2 linked regions of the Variovorax paradoxus genome follow. The protein of the gene in region 2 binds, or shares a complex with, the protein of the main gene of each other region. Links are inferred from orthologs where the notes say so. Each region holds a gene or a part of one and is shown on either strand. Other genes may lie near its edges. The genes, in order: dapF and QHG62_RS13265.

Region 1 (8,188 bases), 2.0 Mb from region 2 along the record:
GTCGAAACCAGCGGCCCGCACCAGGCGCTCCACGCGCCACAGGTGATAGGGCTCCGACACCACGATCACGCTGCGAACGCCCGCCGCCTGCAGCAGGGGGCGCGAGAGCGCAAGGTTCAGCCGGGTAGAAGTGGAGGCCGGCTCCAGCAGCAGCGGACCGGCATAGCCTTGGGCGCGCGCGTGCTGCTGCATCACCTCGGCTTCGATGCGGCCGTCTTCCTTGTCCACACCGCCCGAGAACGCCAGTTGCTTCACGCGGCCCGCGTTCGCGAGCGCGATGCCGGCGTCGACCCGGCCTGTCAGGCAGGGGTTGGGCTTGCCATCGAGGTAGGCGCGGTTGCCCAGAATCAGCGCGGCATCGGCCGTGCGCTGGGGCGGGTTCCCGAGGGTCTGGACCGCATGCCGCCAGACAATGGCCGCAATGGCCAGGTACGCCAGCAGTCCGCCGAGCAGCACCGTCCACAACACGGGCCGCACGGCCCGCCAGGACCGGTGCCGCCCGCTCAAGGCCGCAGCCGCGACAAGGCGCCCGAGGCCAGTTCGGCGATGCGCTCGAGAAAGTCGGTGCCCATTTCGGCGTTGAAGCGCTGGGCGTCCGGCGAGGCCAGCACCAAGAGGCCGAATGCCGGCGACTCGGCATCGGGCCGCAGCGGAATCAGCGCGATCGACATGGCGCCGGCCGGCTCGGGCAGCCAGTTGGCCGCCTCGAAACCCGAATTGAGCCCGCAATAAGGCGATGTGAGCGAGGTGGCCAGCGCCTTCACGTCGTCGCTCACCCACTGGGCGTAGGCCTCGTTCAGGTAGTCGGCCTCGCAGTCCCACACCTTGATGGCGGTTTGCGGCACCAGAAACAGCGACTGCAGGTCGACCGCAATGCGGTACGGCAGGCTGCGCGGGTCGCGCGTGGTCAGGAGGCCCTTGGTCCAGCGCTGCAGGCGGTCGGCGATGACCACGTTTTCAGTGCCGTGGCGCACCATGTCCATCAGGCGATGCTCCAGCGCCTTGATTTTCTCGCGCAGCATTTCGGCCTGGCGCTCCTGCAGGCTCACGGCGCGGTTGCCGTGCGGGCTGGTGAGCTGCACTTGCGCCAGCAACTGTGCATGCCGCTCGAAAAAGTCGGGCGTGTTCGCCAGGTAGTTGGCGATGTCGTCTTCGGTGATCGGGTTCATGGCGTTGGCGTGGTCGTCTTTGTTGTTTCTGAAGTTGGTCATGGCAGCTCGGGCACCTCGATGTCCCCCTCGAAAACCGTGGTGGCCGGCCCGGTCATGAGCACGGGGTTGCCCTCGCCCTCCCAGCCGATGGTGAGCACGCCGCCGTGCGTGTGCACGTCGACGCGGTTGTCGAGCAGGCCCAGCCGAATGCCCGCCACCACCGCCGCGCACGCGCCGGTGCCGCAGGCCAGCGTTTCGCCGGCGCCGCGCTCGAACACCCGCAGCTTGACGTGCGTGCGGTCGACCACCTGCATGAAGCCGGCATTCACCCGCTGCGGAAAGCGCGGATGGTGCTCGATTTGCGGCCCCTGCCGCTCCACCGGTGCCGTTTCGACGTTGTCGACCACCTGCACCGCGTGCGGGTTGCCCATGGACAGCACCGCCACCGAAACGATCGCCGAATCGGCATGCGTGCCAAGGGCCAGGTGCCAGGTGTGCCACGAGCCCGTGGGCTGCGCGTCGAGCCCGGCGGTATCGAAGGGCACGCGGGCCGGCTCGAAGATGGGCGGGCCCATGTCCACCGTCACGCGGCCGTCCTCACTCATGCGCGGCTCGATGATGCCGGCCAGCGTTTCGACGCGCACCGTGTCCTTGTCGGTCAGGTGGTGCTCGCGCACAAAGCGCATGAAGCAGCGCGCACCGTTGCCGCACTGCTCCACCTCGCCGCCGTCGGCGTTGTGGATCACGTATTGAAAGTCGATGCCCTCGCCCGCGTCTTTCGACGGGGGGCGCACCGTCAGGATCTGGTCGGCGCCCACGCCGAAGTGGCGGTCGGCCAGAAAGCGGTATTGCGCGGCCGTGAGGCCCAGCGTGCCGCGGGTTTCGTCGAGCACGACAAAATCGTTGCCGGCTCCCTGCATCTTGGTAAAGCGGATTCGCATCGGGCGATTATCCGCCCCTGGCGTGCCGCAGCTGGTCCAGGGCCCGGTCCAGAAACGCCAGCCGGTCTTGCCCCCAGAAACGCTCGCCATTCAGGATGAACGTGGGAGCGCCGAACACGCCCGCCTCTATGGCATCGGCGCTGTTGGCGCGGTAAGTGGCCAGGGTTTCGGCCGACTGCTCCAGCGCCTGCAGCAAGGCGCCGTCGTAGCCGTTTTCATCGGCCACCGCGATGCGCACCGCCGCTTCTGAGGTGTCGCGCTCTTCGGCCCACAGCGCGCGCAGCAGCGCATGCGAGAGCGGCTGCGCGTCGAGCCCCTTCAGCTGTGCGGCAATCACCATCCAGCCGGGGTACTTGTTCCAGTTGGGATCGACCGGGGCGCCCTTGGGGTAATACGCCGGCTCCAGGTTGAGCGGCATGCCCAGGTAGTCGCGCCAGCGCGCCAGTTCGAGCGCGTGGTACGTGCGGCGCGGTTCGGGCCGGGTCTTCAGCGGAATGCCGCCGGTTTGCGGCACCACCGCCTGAAAGTCGTAGGGCTTGAGGGTGAGCCGCACATGGTGGCGGCGCACGATGTCTTGCAGCTGCGGGCCGCCCAGGTAGGCCCATGGCGAAGAAAGGCTGTAGTAGCAGTCGAGCGCGATGGGGGTGGAGTTTGTCGTCTTCGTCGTCATCGCGGAATTATCAAATCAACTCCGGTCAGCCGCAGCGCGCGGCCACCACAAGCCCCTGCGGATCGACATCGACGTTGAGCCGCGCCGGATCGGCCGGCGTTGGCAACGGCGTGCCGGCCGGCGAGGTGCGCGCAGACGTGGAGCCGGTGCGGGCGCGCATTTCTTCCAGCAGCAGCGGGTCGAGAGAGCGGCCGAGCGCGTAGCGGGCCTGCGCGGGCTGGCAAGCTTCCTCGGCGGGTACGGTCACGAAGGTCGGCGGCGGCGGCGCCTCGGAGGTGAGAGGGCGGAATTCAGGCTGCGACTGGCAGCCGGCGATGAACAAGGCCGTGGCGCAAAGGGCACCCGCCACGGCTCCACGCGCACGAATGGAAGAAATAAAACCGGATTGCTGAGAAATGGGCATGGCGTCTCTTGCTTCTTCCAATGGATCGTACCTTTCTACGCCCATAGCGGCGTGCAGCCAGCGCAATCAACGCAGCACAGAACTCTCGGCCGCCTGCCTGATGAGCCGATCCCGATCCGCGGGCAGAAGAAAGCCTTCGGCAGACGCCTTCTCGGCCGCCGCGCGCACTGCCGCCTGGTAGCCCTCGTGGCTGCCATAGCGTTCTTCGAGCGAAAGGCGCGGGTCGCCGCTCGCAAGGCGCTCGGCACGCGTGCGCGCAAACGGCACGTAGCCGCCCACGTAGTTGCACACCTGCCCCTTGTGGAAGCCCGCGGCGGTGATGTTGAAGCCCAGGTAGGTGCCCAGCGGCGCCATCACGAGTACGGTCGGTACGCCGTCTATCTCGTTGCCGTCGGCGTCGACCTTCGGCACCTTCATGGCAATTGCCTTCCCGATGCGCGGCGGCACGCCAGTCGGTACGCCAGAGGCTTCAGAGTGGTTGAATTGCGGCCCCCAGTCGTAGTCGAACACCGGAAACGCAAAGTTCTCCGGCAAGAAGATCGAATCTGGAATGCCGGGCACACCGCTCGGAAAGCCCATTGCCTTCTTGTTGGCCTCGACCAGCGTCTTGCCCGCAAGCGTGGGCCAGCGGCTGGGCGGAGGCGGTGTTCCGTTCAGCACCCAGTCGCGCATGGCCAGGCGCAGCACGTTGGTGATTTCTGTGTGCGGCACCGGATTTGCCGGCAGCGTGCCGGTGCCATAGCTGTTGCCGGGGCAGCTTGCGCCGGTGGTGGTTGCCGGCATGTGCGTAAAGCCGCCCGCGCCGCCGCCATGGTGAGAGCCCGGCACGTAGTAGCGCCGCACGTTGCGCGGCAGCGGAATATCCGCATCGCCCGCCGTGCCGATCCACTCGGGCGTGAGCTTCAGCGCATACACCTCGGCCGAACCGAAATGCTCGATCACCTTCGGACACGTGTCATTGGTGCTGCAGCGGGAAAAGATGCTGCCTGTGGGTTGCTTGCGCACCGGGTCAGGCCAGTCCGTCCACCACTGCGGGCCTTCGCTGCCCTGCTGGTAAAGCTCCAGCACGCCGTCCGGCTGCGCCCAGCGCGAGTTGGCCGCAACCCGGCGGCCCGCGATGATGGGCCACGCCCCGTCGTACACCTTGCGGTTGCGCTCGTCCTGGTTCAGGCCCATGAAGATGAACTGCCGCACCATGTTTCCGGACTGCGACACACCCCGCACCGCCGTGCCCTTGACCAAACCCGACACCGGATTGCGCGTGCCGAAGTCGTCGGCCGCCTCGTAGCGAAAGAAAGTGCCCACGTCGCGGAACGCTGCCATGCCCACGCCCAGGACGTAGGCGTTTTGCGCCGGGTACACCACCTGGTACAGCAGGTTGGCATCAAAGCCGTTGCGCAAGCAGATATGCACCGGCAGATTGCCGGGCGCATTGGCAGGGTCGATGTCGATGGGCGTGCCCGGAAACGGATTACCCGCATCGCACTTTGCAAACGCCCAGTCGCCCGCCGCAATGGCCGGGCCTTCGGTAACAACGCCGTCGACCGTCTCCCTGAGGTGCGTCTTCAGCGTTGCCTTGGTGGTGTCCAGCGTGGCAGGAAGATACGGCACCGGGTTGGCCTGCACCATCAGCGGCTTCGAACTTGCGCCGCCCTGGTTGACGATGCGCGCGAAAACCTCGCCTGCCACCGGTACGCCGTTCACCTTGGCAATGGGCGCCGCCACCCAGTGATTGGTGCCTGCGGCCCGGTTGGCCGGCACGCCCGTGTTGCCTGCGTTGTCTGCCTGCCAGCCGCTGCGAAGGCCGATGTCGCCCAGTTCGCGCTCCTCCACAACAATGGTGCCCGCGCCGCCGCGGTTGGGCACGTCGTGCCACATGAAACCGCTCACCCGGTTCATGTCCACCGGCTTCACCAGATTGAACGAGGTTTCATACCGCACCTTGCCACCGGCCGTGTCCGCGCCCAGCTTGATGTCGGTAATGACGCTGTTGTGCGGATCGTTCGGGTCGAGCTCGCCAAAGGCCCGCCCGCGAATCTGCTCATACGGAATCGCCTGCCCGGTGAGCGGCGCGACATCGTCGATCACGATGCGGGTGACACGGGCCTCGGCCGGCGCGGCGGCCATGACGGCAGCCATGGCTGCTGCTGCAGCAAGCCAATGCAGACGCGACTCGCGGCGCCCGTTCGGGCTGTTGGAATGCATGTTGTCTCCTGTTCTTCTTGCGATGCTCCGACGCAGTCGGCGCCTTGCATCGTCACGATTCGGAGACACGCCTGCAATTCGCGTCTTGCTTACCCAGTCTTGACCGATGGTTAAGGAGCGGCCCCGCGCACCGGTGCCACCGCCTCGTCGACCCCGCGAATCGGCGTTCCCACCCAAGCCAGAACCGCGGCCGCCACCAGCAGCAACCCCGCCCCCGTGAACAACTGCGGCAGCGACACCACCTGCAGCAGCCACCCCGCCGCCGCCGATGACACGGGCACGAGCCCCATGAAGATGAACATGAACAGGCTCATCGAGCGGCCCAGCATTGCCGGCGGCACGCGCTTTTGCACCCAGGTGAATACCGCCACCTGCATGAAGCCGCCGAGCACGCCCACCAGCACCATCAGCAAGGCGCCCTGCCAAGCGGCTGAGATGCCGCCCATGGGCACAAACAGCAGCCCGATGGCGATGTCGGCCAGCAGCACGCTGGTGCCCAGGGTGCCGATGCGCAGCCCCGGCCGCAGTCCCGACACCACCATGCCCAGCAAGGTGCCGGCGCCATGCGCGCCGACCATCACCCCAAGGGCCGAAGCACCCAGACCCGGCCGGCTTTCCGCCAGCACCGGCAGCGCGATGTGCAACGGGCCCAGCACCAGCACGGCGACCGCGCCCCAATAGAGATAGAGCGTGCGCAGCTGCGCATCGCCCCAGACGTGCCGCACGCCGCTGACCATGGAGGCCCAGATCGGCGCGTGCCGCGCGGGGTCCGCGGGAAGGGTGCGCATCTTTACGTGGGCGAGCGTCCAGGCGGACAGGGCGAAGCTGAAGGCGTCGAGCGCGAGGGCCACCGCAATGCCGCCTGCGTTCTGTACGCCACCCGAGCCATCGCCGAACAGCGCAATCAGCACGCCCGCCGCGAGCGGCCCGACGAACATGCTCAGCTGGCGCACGCCCATCATCACGCCGTTGGCGGCGCCCAGCTGCGCGGGCGCCAACGCGTGCGGCAGGATCGAAGTGCCCGACGGGATGCTGAAGGCACTGCTGATGCCCAGCGCCAGCGACAACGCGTAGATCGCCGGCAGCGTCAGCACGCCTTGCCACACGCCCAGCGCCAGCAGCCCCAGCAGCACGAAGTTGACGTGCTTGGTAAGCATCAACACGCGCTGCGGCGAGAAGCGGTCGACCACCGCGCCGCCCAGCAGAATGAATACGGCGCGCGGAATGCCCACCAGCGCCAGCACGGTACCCAGCGCCACCGTGTCGCCGGTCAGGCGCAGCACCAGCCAAGGCAGCGCGAGCAGGGTGAATTGGTCGCCCAGCAGCGAGATGGCGCTGCCGGTGATCAGCCAGCGGAAGTTGCGGTCCTGGAAAAGGGCCGCGCGTGCGGCCGGGTCTGTTTTTTTCGTTGTCATGTCGGTCCTCTGAAACAGGGACCGACTGTGCGGGCTCACGCTACGTGAGGGTCAAGCACTTTCATCGACGGGCGACAGGAATTCGCGCACTTCGCGCCCGAGCGGCAGGCCGGCCAGCAGCAGCGGGTGCCCGAGATGCAGGGTGGCGAGCTTGGCAAACAGCGCGGTGTTGCCGCCGCAGGTCTTGTGCAGCAACGCCGCCCAGCGCTTGCGCAGCGCCCGCGCCTTCGCACCATCGCGCCGCTCGCCCGCCCGTAGCAAGGCCCGGCCCTCGGCATCGATCGCCTGCGCCTCGGCGTCGGGCATGGGGGGCAGGCGGAATTCCACGCTGCCGCAGTGCTCCTGCATCAACCGCACACGCAGCTGGATAGCCGACTCCATGAACTCCATCATGTCCGTAGGCGGCGCGCCGCCCTGCCCGCGCACCTTTGACTCCTGCCGGAACATGGCGCCCCAGCGCTCCATCAGCGCGTAGTTGCCGCCCATCCAGCGCACCATCAGCATCGTCCAGCGGCGGGTGAGCACCTGGCACTCCCACGTGTCGATGCCACCGCCCGTGTCCATGTAGCGCCGGACCTCGGCCTGCAGCTGCAGCCAGTCTTGCTCGACGCCGACATACGCGCCGAGGATCTGCTTCAGCTCGCCCGCCTCGAAATAGCGGCCAAAGGTGGTCATCAGCGAAAGCGTCTGCACCCAGTCGTCCATGCTGGGGCTGCCACCCTTGCGCAGCATGCCGTGCATCAGCGCCAGCCGCTCGCGCAACTCGGTGGCCTGGCGGATCTGGTGGTCCAGCGCGTGCATCTGCTGCTCGATGACGCGCTCAGGGGCAGCTTCGCTCCCATCGAGGAGAGGCCCGATCTCGGCCAGCGCCAAGCCCAGGTGCCGCAGCGCCTGGATCGCGTGCAGGCGCGCGACGTCGCCTTCGGAGTAGAGACGGTAGCCGGAGTCGGAGCGGCCGGAGGGCTTGAGCAGGCCGATCTCGTCGTAATGGTGGAGGGTGCGGACGGTAAGACCGGTGGAGCGGGCGAGGTCGCCGACTTTGATGCGCATGGGGGGATTGTGGCGCTGCGGGCGTTTCCTCAAACCACGGTCTGTTGGCACTTTGACAGCAAACGCGGATATCGCCATCGCCCGACGATGTTCGCGCATGCTGGTTCCAGTTGCCATGCGTTCCAGGTTCTATGCGGCCTCGGTCGAACGTCTTTGCGAGCTGATGCGAAAGGCTGGCTTCGAGAATGTGAAGCGACTCGACGCAGCGTTCTATCAGCCGGTGTTGGTCGGTACCAAGCCTACATGTGGATAGCTTGTATCCAAGGACAGAATGCGGCCAGAACCGGGCACCCGCCGATATCCGCTTAGGAGCCCGCCAACTTCACGCCAGGCGCGCAGCACGCTGCCGATGC
Region 2 (8,294 bases):
GGCACGCAGCGCGGCGGCGAACGTGAGTCCGGCACGTTCGTTGACGTTGACCTGGTTCACCCCGGGCAGGTTGATTTCGGACGGGTCTTCCGCCGTGGCAATGTTGACGCCGGGCTGGTTCAGCAAGTTCAGGCAGGTATAGAGCGAAACCGTCTTGCCCGAACCAGTGGGGCCCGTTACCAGCACCATGCCGTAGGGGCGGCCGATCGCGTTCAGCAGCCGTTCCTTTTCATCCGCGTCGTAACCGAGCGCATCGATGCCCAGGCGCGCGCTGCTCGGATCCAGAATACGGATCACGATCTTCTCGCCGAACAGCGTGGGCAGGGTGCTCACGCGAAAGTCGATCACGCGGTCCGGGCCGATCTTGAGCTTCATCCGCCCGTCTTGCGGAATGCGCTTTTCGGAGATGTCGAGCCGGGAGATAACCTTGATGCGCGAGGCCAGCTTGTCCTTGATGAGCGTGGGCGGGCTGGCAATTTCGCGCAGTTCGCCGTCGATGCGAAAGCGCACCCGATAGTTGTGCTCGTACGGCTCGAAGTGAATGTCCGATGCGCGCATGCTGACGCCGTCAAGCAGCATCTTGTGAAGGAAGCGAACGACCGGGGCATCCTCGACTTCGGCGATGGCCGCCTGTTCGTTCGTATCGCCCGAGGTGTCCGCCGTGACGTCGTCGAACTCGAAATCCCCGCCGCCGACGATATTGTTGAGGGTTTCCGACGCGCTGACCGCGGCCGCCTCGATCATGCGCGACAGCTTGTCGTACTCGGCAATGACCCAGTCCACGCCCATCTGGGATGCGAACTTGATCTTTTCCACCGCCTGCTGGTCCGAGGGGTCGGCTGTTGCAACAATAAGACGGTTGTTGCGCTTGCTGAGCACGACGATGCGGTACGCAAGGCACAGCTTGGGGTCGAGCAGGTCCTTGGGCAGGCGCTGGTGATCGATTGCGTCCAGATCGAGCAGCGGGGCGCCAAAGGCCGAAGAAAGCGTATGGGCCAGGTCCGCCGCCGAGACGGCGCCGCTGCCGGTCAGCTCCGCAATGAAGCTGGTGCGGCTGCTCAGCGACTTCTGATAGATGTCTTCCGCAGTTTTCGCGGGCAGCTTGCCGGCCGAGACGAGGGCGCGCGCAAGGCCTGGCAGGGCGATTTGCGTGTTTTCTTTAACAGGAAGTTCGGCGGCAGCCATTCAGCGAATTGCAAAAGATGTGAAAAAATGCTTCACGATCATCGCTGAACACCCGCGTCCTGTAAATCGCTACACAGCAACAGGCACGGGCATTATTGGTGCCAGCCTAAAAGACTGGTCGGGGTGAGAGGATTCGAACCTCCGGCCTCTACGTCCCGAACGTAGCGCTCTACCAGGCTAAGCTACACCCCGATTGGTTGCAAAAAAAGAGAAGTCGTCCTTGCCAACTCTTGTGAGGTGTTCAGGCACGTCGCTCAAGCAACTGAGCCGCCAATTGTAGCAAACCGTCGGCGTGCAAATTGGACGGAAAGTCGCGCAATGCGTGAATCGCGCGTTTCGCTTCGTCGGCGGCCGCGGCGCGCGATGCTTCGAGCGCCCCGGTGCTGTGGACGATTTCGACGATCTTTCCCAGCTGGGCGGTATCGCCTGCCTGGATTGCTGCACGTACCAGTTCGCCCTGGGCAGCGTTGCCGCGCTGCATGGCAAAGATCAGCGGCAGCGTGGTCTTGCCTTCACGGAGGTCGTCGCCCACATTCTTGCCTGTTTCGTGGGCATCGCCCGCGTAGTCGAGCACGTCGTCGATCACCTGGAATGCCGTGCCCAGCGCCTGGCCGTAGGTGGCGCAGGCCTCCTCGACTTCAGGTGTTGCACCGGCCAGAACGGCGGCAAGCCGCGTGCTGGCTTCGAAAAGCTTGGCGGTCTTGGAGCGGATCACGCGCAGGTAGGCCGCTTCATCCAACGATGCGTCGTGCATGTTCATCAACTGAAGCACTTCGCCTTCGGCGATCACGTTGGTTGCCTCGGCCAGAATTTGCATGATGCGCATGTTGTTTGCATCCAACATCATCTGGAAGGCGCGCGAGTACAGGAAGTCGCCGACCAGCACGCTGGCCGGATTTCCGAACGATTCGTTGGCCGTGGGGCGCCCGCGCCGCAGGGTCGATTCGTCGACGACATCATCGTGCAGCAGGGTGGCCGTGTGGATGAACTCCACCACGGCCGCGAGGTTGAAGCGCTGCTCGCCGGTGTATCCCAGCGCCCCCGACATGAGCAGCAGCAGTGCCGGCCGCAGGCGTTTGCCGCCCGCGGAGATGATGTATTTGGAAACCTGGCTGACCAGAGGCACGCCCGTATCGAGGCGCCGCGCGATCACACGGTCGACTTCGACCATGTCGCCGGCGATCAAATCCAGCACGGTGGCGGTGGGGGAGGTATCGGCGGCGTGAACTGGCAAGGCGTTTGCGCGCGGCGCGTCTGAGTACGGAAGGTAGCGGCGGCACAAGGCCGGAAGGCGCAGATTATAGGGACGAGCCGGAGGTCGTCCGGGGCCGGCCCGGGCCCAAACCATGTTAGCGCGTGCAAACCGTGCTAGAATCTAGGGCTCTGCGGAATTCGCCGTAGAGCTCATATTCCCAAGAGGTTCACATGTACGCGGTCATAAAAACCGGCGGCAAGCAGTATCGCGTTGCTTCCGGCGAAAAAATTAAAGTAGAACAGATTGCTGCGGATGTAGGCCAGGAAATCGTGATCGATCAGGTTCTCGCAGTCGGCAACGGCAGCGAAATCAAGGTTGGTACGCCCCTGGTGTCCGGCGCAACGGTGACAGTCACGGTACTGTCGCACGGCAAGCACGACAAGGTTCGCATCTTCAAGATGCGCCGTCGCAAGCACTATCAGAAACGTCAAGGCCATCGCCAGCAGTTCACCGAACTGCAAATCGGCGCGATCGCCGGCTAAGGAGAAGATTCCATGGCACAGAAAAAAGGCGGCGGCTCAACGCGAAACGGGCGCGATTCCAAGCCCAAGATGCTCGGTGTGAAGGCTTTCGGCGGCGAACTGATCAGCGCAGGCTCGATCATCGTGCGCCAGCGCGGCACCCAGTTCCACCCCGGCGTGAACGTCGGCGTGGGCAAGGACCACACGCTGTTCGCACTGGTCGACGGCCACGTGTCGTTCGGCGTCAAGGGCGCACTGAACAAGCACATGGTCAACGTGACCCCCGCGGCATAAGCCCAGGTCACTTCGATCAGCTCGAAGCCCCGCTTTGCCGGGGCTTCTTCATTTGTACACTGGATACCCCATGAAGTTCGTCGACGAAGCCTTCATCGACATCGCCGCAGGCGATGGCGGCAACGGCTGCGTGTCGTTCCGTCATGAAAAATACAAGGAATTCGGCGGCCCCAATGGCGGCGACGGCGGCCGCGGCGGCCACGTCTACGCGGTGGCCGATTCCAACCTCAACACCCTGGTCGACTTCCGCTACTCGCGCCGCCACGAGGCCAGGCGCGGTGAGCACGGCATGGGCTCCGACATGTTCGGCGCGGCCGGCGACGACATCATCCTGAAGATGCCCGTCGGCACCATCATCAGCGATGCCGAAACCGGCGAAGTGCTGTATGAGCTGCTGAAAGAGGGCGAGGTCATCACCATTGCCAAGGGTGGCGACGGCGGCTTCGGCAACATGCGCTTCAAGAGCGCCATCAACCGCGCGCCCCGGCAGAAAACGCCCGGCTGGCCCGGCGAGAAGAAAAGCCTCAAGCTCGAACTCAAGGTGCTTGCCGACGTCGGCCTGCTCGGCATGCCCAACGCGGGCAAGTCGACGCTGATCAGCGCCATCTCGAATGCGCGTCCGCGCATTGCGGACTACCCGTTCACCACGCTGCATCCGAATCTGGGCGTGGTTCGCGTCGGCCCGGAGCAGAGCTTCGTGGTGGCGGACCTTCCCGGCCTGATCGAAGGTGCTTCGGAAGGTGCCGGCCTGGGCCACCTGTTCCTGCGTCACCTGCAGCGCACCCGATTGCTGCTGCACGTGATCGATCTTGCGCCGTTCGACGAGTCCGTCGATCCCGTGGCACAGGCCAAGGCCATCGTCGGCGAGCTGAAGAAGTACGACACGGCGCTCTACGAGAAGCCGCGCTGGCTCGTGCTCAACAAGCTCGACATGGTGCCCGGCGACGAGCGTGCCGCGCGCATCAAGGACTTCGTGAAGCGCATGCGCTTCAAGGGCCCGGTGTTCGAGATCTCGGCGCTCACGCGCGAGGGCTGCGAGCATCTGGTGCAGGCGGTGTACCAGCACATCAAGGCGGAGCAGGTGGCTGAGCAAGTGCCGGCCGAAGTCGATCCGCGCTTTGCCGAACTGCCGCCAGATCCAAACTGAGCGCCGCGCGGCCTGGGCAGGGCATCCCTGATGCTCGCGTCGAGACGACCCGGCAGGCGCTCCAGAAAAAGCAGAACACGCACCATTCACGACGACTGACAGCGACAGCCTCAAATGACCTCGAATTCCGGATCCACTGCCCTGCGGGACGCCCGCCGAATCGTCGTCAAGGTGGGCTCGAGCCTCGTAACCAATGAGGGGCGGGGACTCGATGAGGCGGCCATCGGCGAATGGTGCCGCCAGCTTGCTGAACTCGTGCGTGATGGGCGCGAAGTCGTCATGGTGTCCAGCGGAGCCATTGCCGAAGGCATGAAGCGCCTCGGCTGGCGCACCCGGCCGCACGAAGTCCACGAACTCCAGGCGGCAGCGGCCGTCGGGCAGATGGGCTTGGCCCAGATGTACGAGACCAAGCTGCGCGAGAACGAAATGGGCAGTGCGCAGGTGCTGCTGACCCATGCCGACCTGGCCGACCGCGAGCGCTATCTCAATGCCCGTTCGACCCTTGTCACGCTGCTCAGGCTCGGCGTGGTGCCGGTCATCAACGAGAACGACACCGTCGTCGTCGACGAGATCAAGTTCGGCGACAACGACACGCTCGGCGCACTGGTGGCCAACCTGGTCGAGGCCGATGCGCTGGTCATCCTGACCGATCAAAAAGGGCTCTTCACTGCCGATCCACGCAAGGACCCGGACGCCAGCTTCGTGCACGAGGCGGCGGCGGGCGATCCGGCGCTCGAAGCCATGGCGGGCGGCGCAGGCTCCAGCCTCGGCCGCGGCGGCATGATCACCAAGATCCTGGCGGCCAAGCGCGCCGCCGGCTCTGGCGCCTCCACCGTGATTGCCTGGGGCCGCGAACCCGACGCCCTGTTGCGCCTTGCGCGTGGTGAACCCATCGGTACCCTGCTGGTTGCCCAGACCGCCAAGCACCAGGCCCGCAAGCGCTGGATGGCCGATCACCTGCAGTTGCGCGGCGCCGTGACCGTCGATGCCGGTGCGGCGGCCAAGGTGCGCGCCGAAGGCAAGAGCCTGCTGCCCATTGGCATGACGAGTGTCTCGGGCGAGTTTTCGCGCGGCGACGTGATTGCGGTTCGCGATACCGAAGGCCTGGAGCTGGCCCGCGGCTTGGCCAACTATTCGAGCGTCGAGGCGCGCCTGCTGTGCCGCAAGCCCTCGTCTGAATTCGAGCGCTTGCTGGGCTACGTGGCAGAGCCGGAAATGGTGCACCGCGACAACATGGTGCTGATGCCCAGCTGATCAAAAAAACGGGGCCCAAGGCCCCGTTACCGGTTTACTGGACTTCGCGAATCGGATTTCGCAGGTTCCGGACCATGTCCCCGACCGAATTGCGCGGCGCATTGCCGCGGCACAGCGCCTGGGTCGACAGCGCCCGGGCGTAGCGCGAGTTCAGGTTGTCTATGCGCTTCCACTCCGGCGTCTTGGTTTCCTGCCAGGTGCCGTTGTTGTAGCGGGCATAGCTCTTCAACTCCCCGGTCGAGCAGCGTACGCCTTCATAGAACGCGTTGGTGCCCCCGCCGTCGCGGTTCTGTGCCACCACCACGTAGCGCACGATGCCGTCCGGCGTGATTGCAATGGTGCTCGGGTCGACGCCGAATTTCAGCGTCATGTAGGGTGGCATCTCGATCGGCAGCAGACGGCTTTCGCTGAAAGCCGGCGGCGGAGGTACTGCGGTTTCGGCCCACTCGGTGTCCGACTCGGTTCGCTTGGGCGGCGGCGGCATGCCCGCCTGCGCCCAGTCGGGGTTGTCGGTGTCGTGAGCCCCTGATGCGCACCCCGCAAGCACGGCCACGCACAGGAGAAGCAGGGCGCGTTCAGCGTTGCGACGGAAGGAAAGGCGCTTTGTTGTTGGGAGAAGAAGGTTCATCGCTCACTGAAGGAATGTCGGGATGCGGATCGAAACTGCCGCCTGGCGGCAGGTCCAGGCCCGCGGGCGCGCCGCCGTCTGGCGTGTGGCGCTCGAACTCTCGGGCGCGCACATTGCTGCGCAGAAAACGGTTGCGGAAATCCTGCCGCGGCAGGTAGCGAGCGAGCTCGGTCAGTGCCATCTCGTAGACGCCGCGTTTGAATTCGACGACCACATCGAGCGGCACCCAGTAATCGTGCCATCGCCAGGCGTCGAACTCGGGGTGGTCGGTCGCGCGCAGGTTCAAGTCCCAGTCGTGACCGATCAATTGCAGCAAATACCAGATTTGCTTCTGGCCCTTGTAGTGGCCCCGTGCGTCACGGCGAATGAACCGATCCGGCACCTCGTAGCGCAACCAGTCACGGGTACGGGCCACGATGCGCACGTGCTCCGGATGGAGCCCGACTTCCTCGTGCAGTTCCCGGAACATGGCTTGTTCGGGACTTTCCCCGCGGTCTATGCCGCCTTGCGGAAACTGCCAGGAATGCGTGCGTATGCGTTTGCCCCAGAAAACCTGGTTTCTCTGGTTGAGCAGGATGATGCCGACGTTGGGCCTGAAGCCGTCCCGGTCGAGCATAATCAAACCCCAATTTTTGAACTGAGTCGATTATGCATGCCGGGTTGCGCTCGGCAAGCGGCCAGTTCGAGGCTCACGGGTTCCCGGAGGTCTCTTCCGGCGCCTGTTTTCCCTACGACTTTGAATCCACCAGCGCGATCCCGATGAAAGCTTCCCGATTTTTTGTCTCCACCCTCAAGGAAGCGCCGGCCGACGCCGAAGTCGCGAGCCACCGGCTCATGATGCGCGCCGGCATGATCAAGAAGCTCGGCACCGGCATCTATACCTACATGCCCATGGGCCTGCGCGTGATCCGCAAGGTCGAGGCCATCGTGCGCGAGGAAATGAACCGCGCCGGCGCGGTCGAGCTCACGATGCCCGTGGTGCAGCCGGCCGAGTTCTGGCAAGAGACCGGCCGCTTCGACAAGATGGGCCCCGAGCTGCTGCGCATCAAGGACCGGCACGACCGCGACTTCGTGGTCCAGCCGACCAGCGAAGAAGTGGTGACTGACATCGCGCGCCAGGAAATTCGCAGCTACAAGCAGCTGCCGAAGAATTTCTACCAGATCCAGACCAAGTTCCGGGACGAACGCCGTCCGCGCTTCGGCCTCATGCGTGGGCGCGAGTTCATCATGAAGGACGCCTACAGCTTCGACCGCGACCTGGACGCCGCCAAGGCCAGCTACCAGGTCATGGCCGATGCGTACCGCCGCATCTTCGACCGCTTCGGCCTGCGCTACCGTGCCGTGGCGGCCGACAGCGGCGCCATCGGCGGCGACCTGAGCGAAGAGTTCCAGGTGATTGCCGCGACCGGCGAAGACGCCATCGTCTATTGCCCCGACAGCAATTACGCCGCCAACATGGAAAAGGCCGAGGCGCTGCCGCCGGCCGGCCCGCGCCCGGCCGCGGCCAAGGCGCTCGACAAAACGCCCACTCCCGGCAAGAGCACCTGTGCCGACGTCGCAGAGCTCCTCGGCGTGCCGCTCTCCACCACCGTCAAGTCGCTGGTGCTGGCAACCGACATCGCCGATGAGGCCGGCAACCTGAAGGGTTCGCAAGTCTGGCTGCTGCTCTTGCGCGGCGACCACGACATGAATGAGATCAAGGTGAGCAAGGTGGCGGGCCTGGACAAGGGCTTCCGCTTCGCGACGCTGGCTGAAATCGACGAGCACTTCGGCTGCAAGCCCGGCTATCTCGGCCCCCTGAACCTCAAGAAGCCCGTCAAGCTCGTGGCAGACCGCGAAGTCGCCGTCATGGCCGACTGGATCACCGGCGCCAACGAAATCGACTTCCACATGACCGGCGTCAACTGGGGCCGCGACCTGCCCGAGCCCGAGCTGGTGGCCGACCTGCGCAACGTGGTGGCCGGCGACGCCTCGCCCGACGGCAAGGGCGTGCTCGCCATCGAGCGCGGCATCGAGGTCGGCCACGTCTTCGTGCTCGGCACCAAGTACAGCAAGGACATGAACGCCACG

Evidence for each region.
Region 1: the proteins of QHG62_RS13265 (region 2) and dapF are in contact, whole or in part, in a solved structure (PDB 5YGU), measured with the Escherichia coli proteins. The link is inferred for Variovorax paradoxus from one-to-one orthologs.

Annotation. Positions count from the first base shown.
Region 1 is NZ_CP123990.1:4,728,452-4,736,639, reverse strand. Bases 151-2,983 are described here. They hold dapF (diaminopimelate epimerase), read right to left. Parts: upstream 2,093-2,983; coding sequence 1,208-2,092; downstream 151-1,207. Other genes in these bases: QHG62_RS22755 (hypothetical protein), read right to left, coding at 2,788-2,983; QHG62_RS22760 (2-hydroxychromene-2-carboxylate isomerase), read right to left, coding at 2,100-2,762; QHG62_RS22770 (DUF484 family protein), read right to left, coding at 504-1,211; QHG62_RS22775 (YdcF family protein), read right to left, coding at 151-477. Also shown: more of QHG62_RS22775, read right to left, coding at 1-150; more of QHG62_RS22755, read right to left, coding at 2,984-3,165; QHG62_RS22750 (alpha/beta hydrolase domain-containing protein), read right to left, coding at 3,232-5,370; QHG62_RS22745 (MFS transporter), read right to left, coding at 5,481-6,785; QHG62_RS22740 (MerR family transcriptional regulator), read right to left, coding at 6,837-7,835; QHG62_RS22735 (MerR family DNA-binding protein), read right to left, coding at 8,141-8,188. UniProt on the Escherichia coli protein: Involved in the succinylase branch of the L-lysine biosynthesis and in the biosynthesis of the pentapeptide incorporated in the peptidoglycan moiety. Catalyzes the stereoinversion of LL-2,6-diaminopimelate (L,L-DAP) to meso-diaminopimelate (meso-DAP).
Region 2 is NZ_CP123990.1:2,723,340-2,731,633, forward strand. The notes cover bases 5,007-7,945. They hold QHG62_RS13265 (RNA pyrophosphohydrolase), read right to left. Parts: upstream 6,841-7,945; coding sequence 6,172-6,840; downstream 5,007-6,171. Other genes in these bases: proB (glutamate 5-kinase), read left to right, coding at 5,007-5,596; QHG62_RS13260 (CNP1-like family protein), read right to left, coding at 5,631-6,224; QHG62_RS13270 (proline--tRNA ligase), read left to right, coding at 6,984-7,945. In the rest of the region: type IV-A pilus assembly ATPase PilB, read right to left, coding at 1-1,185; QHG62_RS13235 (polyprenyl synthetase family protein), read right to left, coding at 1,427-2,419; rplU (50S ribosomal protein L21), read left to right, coding at 2,611-2,922; rpmA (50S ribosomal protein L27), read left to right, coding at 2,935-3,195; Obg family GTPase CgtA, read left to right, coding at 3,266-4,342; more of proB, read left to right, coding at 4,457-5,006; more of QHG62_RS13270, read left to right, coding at 7,946-8,294. UniProt on the Escherichia coli protein: Master regulator of 5'-end-dependent mRNA decay.